2 regions of the Streptomyces malachitofuscus genome follow, and region 2 is predicted to be linked to the other one. Evidence: riboswitches for the same ligand, from Rfam matches in the RefSeq annotation. Region 2 holds a riboswitch; the other holds the start of a gene.
The links. A riboswitch is a leader RNA that binds a small molecule or an ion and turns the genes downstream of it on or off. The one in region 2 is predicted to bind S-adenosylmethionine.
Positions count from the first base shown of each region.

Region 1: another riboswitch for S-adenosylmethionine. It lies ahead of thrC (threonine synthase); the one in region 2 lies ahead of ACZ44S_RS27255 (aminotransferase class V-fold PLP-dependent enzyme).

Region 1 is NZ_JBVIGA010000005.1:249,418-256,038, reverse strand. It holds gene ACZ44S_RS09550 (alpha,alpha-trehalose-phosphate synthase (UDP-forming)) at 1-1,302, opposite strand, end outside; gene ACZ44S_RS09545 (hypothetical protein) at 1,446-2,123, shown strand; gene ACZ44S_RS09540 (glucosyl-3-phosphoglycerate synthase) at 2,149-3,120, opposite strand; SAM riboswitch class I at 3,259-3,406, shown strand; gene thrC (threonine synthase) at 3,425-4,720, shown strand; gene ACZ44S_RS09530 (MoaD/ThiS family protein) at 4,802-5,077, shown strand; gene ACZ44S_RS09525 (cold-shock protein) at 5,508-5,711, shown strand; gene groL (chaperonin GroEL) at 6,038-6,621, shown strand, end outside.
Region 2 is NZ_JBVIGA010000020.1:154,782-161,402, forward strand. It holds gene ACZ44S_RS27245 (SLC13 family permease) at 1-1,232, shown strand, start outside; gene ACZ44S_RS27250 (glycerate kinase) at 1,245-2,408, shown strand; gene ACZ44S_RS27255 (aminotransferase class V-fold PLP-dependent enzyme) at 2,621-3,991, opposite strand; SAM riboswitch class IV at 4,157-4,273, opposite strand; gene trpD (anthranilate phosphoribosyltransferase) at 4,352-5,416, opposite strand; gene qcrB (cytochrome bc1 complex cytochrome b subunit) at 5,573-6,621, opposite strand, start outside.

The sequences.
Region 1 (6,621 bases), on a different contig from region 2:
GGTGCGGTCGGCCGGGCTCATCGTCAGGGCCTCGTGCAGGGCGCGGGAGGTTTCGACGACGTCGTAGGGGTTGACCGTGATCGCGTCCTCGCCCAGCTCCTCGTGGGCGCCCGCCTCCCGTGACAGCACCAGCGCGCAGCCCGCGTCGGAGACGACCGGTACCTCCTTGGCGACCAGGTTCATGCCGTCGCGGATGGGGTTGACCAGGGCCACGTCCGCCAGCCGGTACGCGGCCAGCGAGCGCGCGAAGTCGTCCTTGACGTGGAGGACGACGGGCCGCCAGCCGGGCGTGCCGTAGCGCTCGTTGATGTCCTCGGCGAGCCGCTGCACCTCGGCGGTGTAGTCGCGGTAGACGGCGAGGTCCTGCCGGGAGGGGTAGGCGAAGGCGACGTGCACCACGCGCTCGCGCCACTCGGGGCGGTCGTCCAGGAGCTGCCGGTACGCCAGCAGGCCCCGCACGATGTTCTTCGACAGCTCGGTGCGGTCGACCCGGACGATGGTCCGGCGCCCCTCGCCGATCTCCTCCCGCAGCGCGGCCATCCGCTCGTCGACGTCGGCCTCGTGGGAGCGGGCGCGCAGGAAGTCCGCGTCGGCGCCCAGCCCGTGCACGCCGATCCGGGTGTCGCCGAGCCCGCCCGCGAAGCGCTCGCAGCACGCGGTGAACGCGTCCGCCCAGCGCCGGGTGAGGAAGCCCAGCCGGTCGGCGCCGAGCATCCCGCGCAGCACCTGGCGGGCGATGTCGTCGGGCAGCATCGCGAAGTACTCCGGCGGCGCCCACGGGGTGTGCGAGAAGTGCCCGATGCGCAGGTCCGGGCGGAGTTCCCGGAGCATCCCGGGGACGAGCGTCAGGTGGTAGTCCTGGACCAGCACCGCCGCACCCTGCGCCGCCTCCTCGGCCAGCGCCTCGGCGAACGCGCGGTTGTAGGTCTCGTACGACGCCCACTGGCGGCGGAACTCCGCGTCGAAGACCGGCTCCAGGGGCGTCTGGTAGAGCATGTGGTGCACGAACCACAGCACCGAGTTGGCGATCCCGTTGTACGCGTCCGCGTGCACGTCCGCCGGGATGTCCAGCATCCGTACGCCGTCCTCGCCGGCCCCGCGCCGCACGGCCTCGCGGTCGCCGTCGGACAGCGCCGAGCACACCCACAGCGCACCCGCCTCCGGCCCGATCGCCGACAGCCCGGACACCAGTCCGCCGCCGCCCCGCCTGGCCCGCAGCGAGCCGTCCTCTCCCACCTCGTACGACACCGGTCCCCGGTTGGAGGCGACCAGCACGCGAGCAGCACCGAAGCTTGCAGCCATACGCCTCAACCTAGCCCGGCCCCCGGAACCTCAAACGTGCCCGCGCGTCACCTCGGTGGCGATTTGGTCACGTGGGTTGTGTGGGGGATGTGAACGAGCGGAGGATGCGTGGTGCACGTTTCAACATCTGGGGGGTGGGCGCCATGCCCATACGCATACGCATGCGCGGATTCGCCGGGACGACGGCGCTGATCGCGGCCTCCGCGCTGGCCCTGGCCGGCTGCGGCGGCGCAGACGCCGGCACACAGGGCGCGGACGACCGGCCCGCGGCGGTCACCGCCACGCCGAGCAGCGGCAGCCCCACGCCCGAGGCGTCCCCCACCACCGAGACGCCCACCCCTACGCCCACCCCGACCCCCGTCACGTTGTCGGACCACACCGGCGACCGCGTCGGGACGGCCATCCGCGCGGCCGAGAAGGCCGGCCTCGACCACACCGTCCGCCTGGAGGGCACCGGCAAGCGGGCCTCCTCCTGGGGCAGCGGCGAGAAGGTCTGCGAGCAGACCGACGGGTCCGACGGCGTGACGTTCACCGTCCCGCGCGACGGCCGCGACTGCGACGGCCGCCTGCTGCACACCCCGAAGCCCACCCCGACCCCCGAACCGGCGCCGACGCAGGAGGCGGGCGGAAGCGGGGGCACCGGGGGCGGCGGTACGGGCACCTGCGAGCTCACCAGCCCGGCCGGCAACTGCTACGCCGACGGCCAGTTCTGCGCCAAGAAGCACCGGGGACTGAGCACGCACGGCCGGGGCGGCGAGTACCTGACCTGCGCGCTGGACTCCGGCGGCATCTGGCGCTGGTCGGACGGCGTGGCCGGCTGATCCCGGGGCAGGGGCGGCCGGAGGGTCAGGCCACCCTGCGGGCCTGGTACTCCGCGATCTCGGCCATCGGCGGCCGCTCCTCCGTGTCGACGGAGTACGTCCGGGCTTCGAAGGTGGCGCCCGTGCGCTCGAACTGGGTCAGGGACGGCCGGATCATGTGACCGCGGGCCAGGCGCAGCTGCGCGGTGCGGTAGATCGCGGCGGCCATGCGGCCGAGGGCCTGGCCGTCCTGGTGCCGGTGCTTGCGCACCCCGACGTCGACCTGGGCCAGCGCGTCCAGGCCCACCAGGTGCAGGGCGTCGACCAGCATGCCGAGCTCGACGCCGTAGCCGACCGGGAACGGGAGCTGTTCGAGCAGGGTGCGGCGGGCCGCGTACTCGCCGCCCAGCGGCTGGACGAAGCCGGCCAGCCGGGGCCAGTGCATGTTCAGCAGCGGGCGGGCCACCAGCTCGGTGACCCGGCCGCCCTGACCGGCCGCGACCGTGCCGGAGGCGGGCCCGCCGGACACCGTGAGCGGACGGTCGTACATGGCCTTGACCAGCTGCACGCCGGGTTCGGTGAGGAGCGGGCCGACGATGCCGGAGACGAAGTCGGAGGAGAACTCCCTGAGGTCCGCGTCGACGAAGCACACGATGTCGCCCCGGGTGACCAGCAGCGACCGCCACAGCACCTCGCCCTTGCCGGGGACCGCCGGCACCCGGGGCAGGATCGCGTCCCGGTGCACCACCGTCGCGCCCGCGGCCGCCGCCTCCTCGGCCGTGCGGTCGGTCGAGCCCGAGTCGACCACCACGACCTCGTCGACCAGCGGGGCCCGGAGCACCAGGTCGCGCCGGATCCGCGAGACGATCTCGCCGACCGTCGCCTCCTCGTTCAGCGCGGGCAGCACCACGCTCACCGTCTGCCCCGTCGCGCGTTTCGCCGCCAGGAGCCGGTGGAGCGGTCGGTCGGCCACGGACCAGGAACGCTCGGTCAGCCAGCGCTCGACTTCTTCCAGCACGGTCCCCGGCTCCTCACTGGCCTGTGATCCATCTCGCGGTTCGGACGGACTGTCTCCACCATCCAGGCCTTCGGTTACAGTCTTGAACAACGCCGATGACCATCGCATGCCGGGGTCGTCGCGCGGACAACTGAACACCGCTCATCCAGAGGGGCAGAGGGAAACGGCCCGATGAAGCCCCGGCAACCCTCCAGTCGGTTCTTGTCACAGGGACGTGGCGAGGCTCCCGGCTAGGGAAGGTGCCAAATCCGTCTCACGGCGAGATGCGTCGTGAGGAAGATGAGGAGAAAGGGCCTCGCCTCACATGGCTGTGCAGACTGTTGCAAGCTCCACCGACTCCGCCGCCGCGAACTCCGTCGACCTGGGCTCCGCCGCCGCGCTGTCCTGCCGCGAATGCGGTCACCGCGTGCCCCTCGGCCCGGTCTTCGCCTGCGAGGAGTGTTTCGGCCCGCTGGAGATCGCCTACGACTTCTCGGCCCACGACACCGAGGAGCTCCGCAAGCGGATCGAAGCGGGACCCGCGAACATCTGGCGTTACGCGCCCCTGCTGCCCGTCCCGGCGGACGTCGCGACCAAGCCGAACCTGAACCCCGGCTGGACCAAGCTCGTCCAGGCCGGCAACCTCGCCCGCGAGCTGGGCGTCACCGGCGGCCTGTACATCAAGGACGACTCCGGCAACCCGACGCACTCCTTCAAGGACCGCGTCGTGGCCCAGGCCATCGAGGCCGCCCGCGCCTTCGGTTTCACCACGCTGTCCTGCTCCTCGACCGGCAACCTCGCCGGCGCGGTCGGTGCCGCCGCCGCCCGCGCGGGCTTCCGCTCCTGCGTGTTCATCCCGCACGACCTGGAGCAGGGCAAGGTCGTCATGGCCGCCGTCTACGGCGGGGAGCTCGTCGGCATCGAGGGCAACTACGACGACGTGAACCGCTTCTGCTCCGAGCTGATCGGCGACCCGGCCGGCGAGGGCTGGGGCTTCGTCAACGTCAACCTGCGGCCGTACTACGCGGAGGGCTCCAAGACCCTCGCCTACGAGATCTGCGAGCAGCTGGGATGGCGGCTGCCCGACCAGATCGTGGTCCCGATCGCCTCCGGCTCGCAGCTCACGAAGATCGACAAGGGGCTGCAGGAGCTGATCAAGCTCGGGCTCGTCGAGGACAAGCCGTACAAGATCTTCGGTGCGCAGGCGGAGGGGTGCTCGCCGGTCTCCACGGCGTACAAGGCCGGGCACGACGTCGTCCGTCCGCAGAAGCCGGACACGATCGCCAAGTCGCTGGCGATCGGGAACCCGGCGGACGGTCCGTACGTCCTGGACATCGCCCGTCGCACGGGCGGTGCGGTGGAGGACGTCACGGACGAGCAGATCGTCGAGGCGATCACGTTGCTCGCGCGGACGGAGGGGATCTTCGCGGAGACCGCGGGGGGTGTCACGGTCGGCGTGACGAAGAAGCTTCTCGAGAGCGGTGTGCTCGACCCGTCCCTGACCACGGTCGTGCTCAACACGGGTGATGGTCTGAAGACGCTGGACGCGGTGGCCGGCACAGGGCTGACGGCGACGATCCGTCCGAGCCTGGAGTCGTTCCGTGAAGCCGGTCTTGTCTGAGTTGTTCTTCCGCGGGGCTGTCGTGACGGATCGCGCAGTTCCCCGCGCCCCTGGGTACGTCACCTGACCGGAGGTTTCACAGTGAGCGTTACTGTTCGCATCCCTACCATCCTGCGCACCTACACCGGCGGCAAGGCCGAGGTGAACGCCGAGGGGACCACCCTCGCCGAGGTCATCTCGGACCTGGAGAAGAACCACACGGGCATCGCCGCCCGGGTCCTGGACGATCAGGGCAAGCTGCGTCGGTTCGTCAACGTGTACGTCAACGACGACGACGTGCGGTTCGAGCAGGGGCTCGACACGGCCACCCCGGACGGGGCCGGTGTGTCGATCATTCCGGCGGTGGCCGGCGGCTGATCATTACCTTCGGTAATGGCGGTGACCGAGCGTAGAGGACTTTGCCCCCTCCGTGAGAGATGCGGAGGGGGCAATTCCATGGGATTGAGCGCGGTAGGGTTGGGGAACGCGCTCCTGATCCACTGATCGAGCACCGTGAATTTCTGCCGCCCGCCCGACTGGATGTAGCCAAAGTGTGGGCCCTTCTCGCGGCATTTGTGACGTTTGCCCGGCCCGACTTGACCTGAATTCAGGCGAATTCTCGCCACATTCCGGACCGGTGTCGTCCAGATTTCTCGTCCGATTGACCTGTTGCAGACGGCAGTTGGACAGATACATTCAGCCGCGGTCGACGCGTTCCGGCGCACGCCCCCAACCGTTGGGGGGTGAGGTCTGACCCGGATCCGCGAAGTGTGGATCTGTGCAAGGGCCAGTAATAGGGGAGTTAGGCATGGCTCAGGGCACCGTCAAGTGGTTCAACGCGGAGAAGGGGTACGGCTTCATCGCGGTCGACGGTGGTGCGGATGTTTTCGTCCACTACAGCGCGATCCAGATGGACGGCTACCGCACCCTCGAAGAAGGCCAGCGGGTCGAGTTCGAGATCTCGCAGGGTCAGAAGGGCCCGCAGGCCGACATGGTTCGTCTCAGCGCCTGAACGCGCTACCTGCCGCAAGGATCTTCTGCCGACGAAGGGCCCGTACCTCTTGGGGTACGGGCCCTTCGCCGTGCCCGCCACCGCCGTACGGCGGTGTTCGCGCGCGGCTGAGCGCCCCCGTGTACACCCCATGGGCGCTTGCACTCGCATGGGTCGAGTGCTAATCATTGGCGTTAGCACTCTGAAGGTGAGAGTGACAACGAGGACCGGGTCGGTGAGGCCCGCGGGCCGTGTGGGGCAAGGAACCACGGGGCCGGCGAGCCGTCCGTCGCGGGCGCGGGCGCGGTCCGAAGGAATCACCCCCAGTCCTGGAGGGACCACTTCACATGGCCAAGATCATCGCGTTCGACGAGGAGGCGCGGCGCGGCCTCGAGCGCGGCATGAACCAGCTCGCGGACGCCGTCAAGGTGACGCTCGGCCCCAAGGGCCGCAACGTCGTCCTCGAGAAGAAGTGGGGCGCCCCCACGATCACCAACGATGGTGTGTCCATCGCCAAGGAGATCGAGCTCGAGGACCCGTACGAGAAGATCGGCGCCGAGCTGGTCAAGGAAGTCGCCAAGAAGACGGACGACGTCGCCGGTGACGGTACGACCACCGCGACCGTTCTCGCCCAGGCCCTGGTCAAGGAGGGCCTGCGCAACGTCGCCGCCGGTGCCAACCCGATGGCTCTGAAGCGCGGTATCGAGAAGGCCGTCGAGGCCGTCTCCGCCGCCCTGCTGGAGCAGGCGAAGGATGTCGAGACCAAGGAGCAGATCGCCTCCACGGCCTCCATCTCCGCCGCCGACACCCAGATCGGCGAGCTGATCGCCGAGGCCATGGACAAGGTCGGCAAGGAAGGCGTCATCACCGTCGAGGAGTCCCAGACCTTCGGTCTGGAGCTGGAGCTCACCGAGGGTATGCGCTTCGACAA
Region 2 (6,621 bases):
CCGGACTCGCGCTGACGGTGACCGGGGTGATCAGCAGCGACACCCTGTTCGGCACCCTGGGCGACTCGACGGTGTGGCTGCTGATCTGCGCCTTCGTGCTGGCGGCCGCGGTCACCCGGACCGGGCTCGCGGGCCGGGCGGCGGCCTTTCTGGTCGGCGGGGCGCGTACGGTGCGGCAGTTGACGCACCTGACGACGGCCGCGCTCGTCGTCACGGCCTTCGCGGTGCCCGCCACCTCGGGCCGGGCCGCGCTGGCCCTGCCGGTGTTCCTGGCCCTCGCCAAGGCGCTCGCCGACCGGAAACGACTGGTCGTGATGCTGGCGCTGCTGTTCCCGACCGTGATCCTGCTGTCCGCGGTGGCGACACTGATCGGTGCGGGTGCGCATCTGATCACCGTGTCCGTGCTGTGGGAGGCCACCGGAGACCGGGTCGGCTTCACGGAGTGGCTGTTGCTGGGGTTGCCACTGGCCGTGGCCTCCTCCCATCTCGCCGCGGAGGCCGTGCTGGCGACCACCACCCGGCGCGTCGACCGCACGGCACCCGTGCACATCAGCGCCGAGGAGATCCAGCGGCACAGCGACCGTCCGGTCACCGGTCCCTGGACCCAGGCCGAGAAGCGCTGCGCCCTGCTGCTGGCCACGGTCGTCGCCCTGTGGTGCAGCGAGCCGCTGCACCGGGTGTCGCCGGCCGTGGTCGCACTGATAGGCGCGGTGGTGGCCGCCTCGCCGGCGCTGGGCACCGTACGGCTGAAGGACGCGCTGAAGACGGTGCCCTGGTCGCTGCTGCTGTTCATGGCGGCGACGATGGCGATGGGTGTCGCGCTCGCCGAGTCGGGGGCGGCGGCATGGCTGGTCGGCGGATTGCCGGCGGGGATCGGCCCGGTGACGTTCCTGGCGGTCGTCGTCGCGGTCAGCACGGCGGCCCATCTGCTGCTCCAGTCCCGCTCCGCCCGTTCCTCCGTGCTGGTCCCGCTGGTGGTCGCGGCCGCCGTGGGCGCCGGGGTGAACCCGGTCGCGGCGGCGCTCGCCTCCACCGCCGCCGCGGGCTTCTGCCACACGCTCCCGGCCTCCGCGAAGCCGGTCACGCTCTTCGCGGAGATCCCCGGCACCCCCACCTACACGCCGCGCGACCTGCTGCGGCTGTCCGCCGTGCTGGCACCGCTCACCGCCGCCCTGGTCCTGCTGTTCGCCGTCGCGGTGTGGCCGCTGCTCGGCGTCCCCGTGACTCGATAAGGAGTTCCCCTCATGCTGAACCGTGTCGTGGTCGCCCCCAGCGGCTTCAAGGAGTCACTGTCCGCCCGGGCCGCCGCCGACGCCATCGCGGCGGGCGTGCGCCGGGTGCTTCCGGACGCCGAGATCGACCGGATCCCCCTGGTGGACGGCGGTGAGGGCACGGCCTCCGCGCTGGCCTCGGCGACCGGCGGGCGGCTGGTCGCGCTGGCCGCCACCGGCCCGGTCGGCGAACCGGTCGGCACCCACTTCGCGCTGCTCGGCTCCCGGGACACGGCGGTCGTGGAGATGGCGGCGGTCGCCGGCCTCTCCCTCGTCCCCCGCACCCGGCGCGACCCGGGCGCCACCACCACGTACGGCGTCGGGGAACTGATCCGCGCCGCGCTCGACCAGGGCGTGCGGCGGATCCTGGTCGGCTGCGGTGACTCGGGCACCTCCGACGGGGGTGCGGGGGCGCTCCAGGCGCTCGGCGCCAGGCTGGTGGACGCGGACGGCTTCGAACTGGGCCCGGGAGGCGGTGAGTTGACCCGGTTGGCGCGGATCGATCCCACCGGTCTCGATCCCCGCATCGCGGACGTGGAGTTCCTGGTCGCCTGCAACCCCTACAACGTGCTGTGCGGGGAGCGGGGCGTGGCCCGGGTGTTCGGTCCGCAGAAGGGGGCGACGCCGGCACAGGTCGAGGAGCTGTCGGCGGGGCTGGAGAACTGGGCGCGGGTCCTCACCCGCGATCTCGCCGTCACCGGCGTCGATCTGCGGCTCGGGCGGGGCACGGGCGCCTCGGGCGGGCTGGGTGCCGGACTCGCCGCCCTGGGTGCGTCGCTCCTGCCGCGCTTCCACGTCCTGCTGGACCATCTCGACCTGGACGCCCGGCTGGCGCGTGCCGATCTGGTCGTCACCGCGGAGGGTGCGCTGGACCACCAGACGCCGCGCGGCAAGGTCCCGGCGGAGGTGGCGCGGCGCGCCAAACTGTCGGGGCGGCCGGTGCTGGCGTTGGCGGGGACGTTGGGTGAGGGGGCGGGGGAGGTGCCGGGGGTGGATGCCTGTCATGGCATTCTGCCCGCGCCGATGGCGCTGGGGGAGGCGTTGGTCCGCGGCGCGGAGCTGCTCACCGACGCGACGGAGCGCGCCCTGCGCATGATCGTCCTGGGCGCCCGTCTGCCCGTGCCGGCCCGCGGCTGATTCTTCCGCCCCCGCCGCCCCTTCCCGTCCCGACCCTGGGGGCTGCGCCCCCAGACCCCCCTTTCGGCCCTTCGGGCCTCGTCCTCAAACGCCGGACGGGCTGAAGTATTCAGCCCGTCCGGCACAATCCAGCCCCTCCGGCGTTTGAGGAGCGGGGTCTGGGGCGGAGCCCCAGGTCGGGACGGGAAGGGGCGGCGGGGGCGAGGAAACTCTCAGGCAGAGGGGTCGGGGACGCAGCGGCCGTCGACCGTGTGGTAGGTCCAGCGCGCCCCGTCCCGGACCAGTTCCCGTACCGCCCGCACGAAACGCTCCACGTGCTCGTCCGGCGTACCCGCACCGAAGCTGACCCGGATCGCGTTGAGCGACTTCTCCCCCGGCGCCGCCGCCTCGGGCGCCCCGCACTCGCCCTGCGCCCCCGGATCGCTGCCGAGCAGCCGCCGCACCAGCGGGTGCGCGCAGAAGAGCCCGTCCCGTACGCCGATGCCGTACTCGGCGGACAGCGCGGCGGCGAAGTGCGAGCTGTTCCAGCCCTCGACGACGAAGGACAGCACGCCGACGCGCGGGGCGTCGTCCCCGAACAGCGACAGGAACCGCACCTCGGGAACGTCCGCGAGCCCTTCGCGCACCGTGCGGATCAGCCGCTCCTCGCGCACGGCCAGCGCCTCGAAGCCGGCCTCGGTGAGCGCCCGGCACGCGGAGGCGAGGGCGTAGGCGCCGATGACGTTGGGCGAGCCGGCCTCGTGGCGGGCGGCGCTGTCGTGCCACACCACGTCCACTCCCCCGTCCGCGCGCCGGGTGACCGTGCGGCTGGCGCCGCCGCCCGCGAGGTAGGGCTCGGCCGCCCGCAGCCAGTCGGCACGTCCGGCCAGCACACCCGAGCCGAAGGGCGCGTACAGCTTGTGCCCGGAGAAGGCGACCCAGTCGACGTCGAGGCCGCTCACGCTCACCGGGTGGTGCGGGGCGAGCTGGGCGGCGTCCAGCACGATGCGCGCGCCGTGCGCGTGGGCGGCGGCGGCCAGTTCCCGTACCGGCCACAGCTCACCGGTGACGTTGGAGGCGCCGGTGACACAGACCAGGGCCGGGCCGTGCGGGTCCCGGCCGGCGAGGGCGCGCTCGAGGGTCTCCACGGCCCGGCGCGGGCCGTCCGGGGCGTCGAGGTAGGTGACGCGGGCGTCGCGCCAGGGCAGCAGGGAGGCGTGGTGCTCGGTCTCGAAGACGAAGACCTCGCAGCCGTCGGGGAGCGCCGAGGCGAGCAGGTTCAGGGAGTCGGTGGTGGACCGGGTGAAGACCACCTGGTCCCCGGTACGGCAGTCGAGGAACTCGGCGACGGTCCTGCGGGCGTTCTCGAACAGGTCGGTGGAGAGCTGGGAGAGGTAGCCGGCGCCCCGGTGGACGCTGCCGTAGTACGGCGCGTAGGCGGCCACGTCGTCCCACACGCGCTGGAGGGCGGGCGCGCTGGCGGCGTAGTCGAGGGCGGCGTAGGTGACTTCGCCGCCGGTGACGAGGGGGACGGTGACGTCCCGGCCCAGGACGGGCAGCGGGGCACGGACGGTCGGGTCGGCGGCGACGGTGGAGACGGACATGGCGGAACTCCCGTGGGGCAGGCGGAATCCTCGCGCGAGCGGGCGTCGCTCCAGCGCGCAGGAGAAGAGGGAAAGAGGGTGTGCGGAGGCGGGGCTCGGCAGCCCTAACGCATTCGCTTGCTCACGGAAGGCTCCTCGACGACCAGGACCCCTGGTGTTTCGAGGGGTCCGCGCTTGCCGTGGGCCTTGCTGCTCACGGCCTGGTCCTCACCCGGGGCACCCCGCCACGGACGGAGGGTTGCCGGACAGCCGGCCGGGGCCTGATGGCTGTCGCTCATGACCTGGTCAGGAAAATACGTGAGGTGATCGATGTCCCGCAACCCGTGTCCGGATCGCGGGACATCACACCGTGGGGGCGGCTCACGCGTTGCTGACGGCCACCCAGCGCTCCAAGACCCGCTTGGCGGCCCCCGAGTCGATCGCCTCGGCCGCCTTCGCCATCCCGGCACGGAGCTGTTCGGTCAGGGTGCCCGGGCCCGGCTCCAGGGCGACCAGCGCCGCCGCCGAGTTCAGCAGCACCGCGTCCCGCACCGGGCCCTGTTCGCCGTCCAGCAGGCGGCGGGCGACCTCCGCGTTGTAGGAGGCGTCGGCGCCGCGCAGGGCCTCGACGGGCACGAGGTCGATCCCGACGTCGCGCGGGTCGAAGGTCTCCTCGGCGACCTTGCCGTCGCGGACCACCCACACCTTGGAGGTGGCGGTGGTGGTCAGCTCGTCCAGGCCGTCGTCGCCGCGGAACACCAGCGAGGAGTGTCCGCGTCCGGCGAAGACTCCCGCCATGATGGGCGCCATCCGGGGGTCGGCGACCCCGACCGCCTGGGCCTTGACCTTCGCCGGATTGGCCAGCGGGCCGAGGAAGTTGAACACCGTGCGGATGCCCAGCTGACCGCGGGCGGCGGCGACGTGGCGCAGCGCCGGGTGGAACTTCACGGCGAAGCAGAAGGTGATCCCGGCCTCCTCGGCGACCTCGGCGACCCGTCGCGGGGTCAGTTCGAGGTTGACGCCGAGCTTCTCCAGGACGTCGGAGGCGCCGGAGGCCGAGGACGCGGCCCGGTTGCCGTGCTTGACGACCTTGGCGCCGGTGCCGGCCACCACGATCGACGACATCGTGGAGATGTTGACCGTCTTGGCGCCGTCGCCGCCGGTGCCGACGATGTCGACCGTCGCGCCCGGCACCTCGATCACATTGGCGTGGTCGTACAGCGCCCGTACACAGCCGGTGATCTCCTCGACCGTCTCGCCCTTGGCCCGCAGGGAGACCGCGAAGCCGGCGATCTGCGCGTCGGTCGCCTCGCCGCGCATGATCAGGTCCATCGCCCAGGCGGTGTCGTCGGCGGACAGGTCCCGGCCGTCCAGCAGTCCGTTCAGCAGGGCGGGCCAGGAGCGGCCCGCCGCGGTGTCGCCTCCAGCGGGGGTCACAGCGCTCATGGCCGCTCCTGATGGTCGTGGATGTGGGTCCTGGGGACCGGAGGGGTCCCGGGCTCCACCCTATCCAGCTCCGGGGACGGCGAAGGGCCCCCGTCCGCAGAACGGACGGGGGCCCTTCGCCGTCGTGTGGCGACTGAGGTGAGGCGCTGAAGGCGATCAGTGGTGGCCGTGGCCGCTCGTGATCTCCTTGTACTCCTCGACGGTCGGCTTCGGGATCTGCGACTCCTCGCCGTAGTACCCCTTGCTGAGCTTGGCGCGCAGCTTCTCGGTCATCTTCACCTTGCGCCGGACGCCGTTCTCGTCGACCTCCGGGCCGAGCTCGAGCGGCTTGTACTGCTCGTGCGCGGTGAGGGTGTGCAGCTGCTCCTGGCTGAGCGGCTCGTGCACCTCGATGAACTCGCCGTGCGGCAGGCGCTTGATGATGCCCGACTCGCGGCCGTGCAGCACCTTGTCCTTGTCCCGGCGCTGGAGGCCGAGGCAGATCCGCTTGGTGACGATGAACGCCAGGACCGGAGCAACGAAGAACGCGACCCGCACGAACCAGGTGATGGCGTTGATCGACAGGTGGAAGTGGGTGGCCCAGATGTCGTTGCCACCACCGACGAGGAGCACGAAGTACAGCGTGATCCAGGCGACGCCGAAGGCGGTGCGCGTCGGGGCGTTGCGCGGGCGGTCCAGGATATGGTGCTCGCGCTTGTCACCGGTGATCCAGGACTCGATGAACGGGTACACGGCGATGGCGACCAGGACCAGCGGGAAGATCAGCAGCGGGATGAACACACCCAGGACGAGCGTGTGACCCCAGAAGTTGATCTCCCAGCCCGGCATGACACGGATCAGGCCCTCGGAGAAGCCCATGTACCAGTCCGGCTGGGCGCCCGTGGACACCATGTCGGGCCGGTAGGGGCCGATGGACCAGATCGGGTTGATCGTGGCGATCGCCGAGACGGCCGCGAGCACACCGAAGACCAGGAAGAAGAAGCCTCCGGCCTTGGCCATGTACACCGGGAGCAGCGGCATGCCGACGACGTTCTTGTTCGTCTTGCCGGGGCCCGCGAACTGCGTGTGCTTGTGGTAGAAGACCAGGATCAGGTGCGCCACCACGAGGCCGAGCATGATGCCCGGCAGCAGCAGGACGTGGATCGAGAAGAACCTGGCCACGAAGTCGTCGCCGGGGAACTCGCCGCCGAAGAGGAAGAACGAGA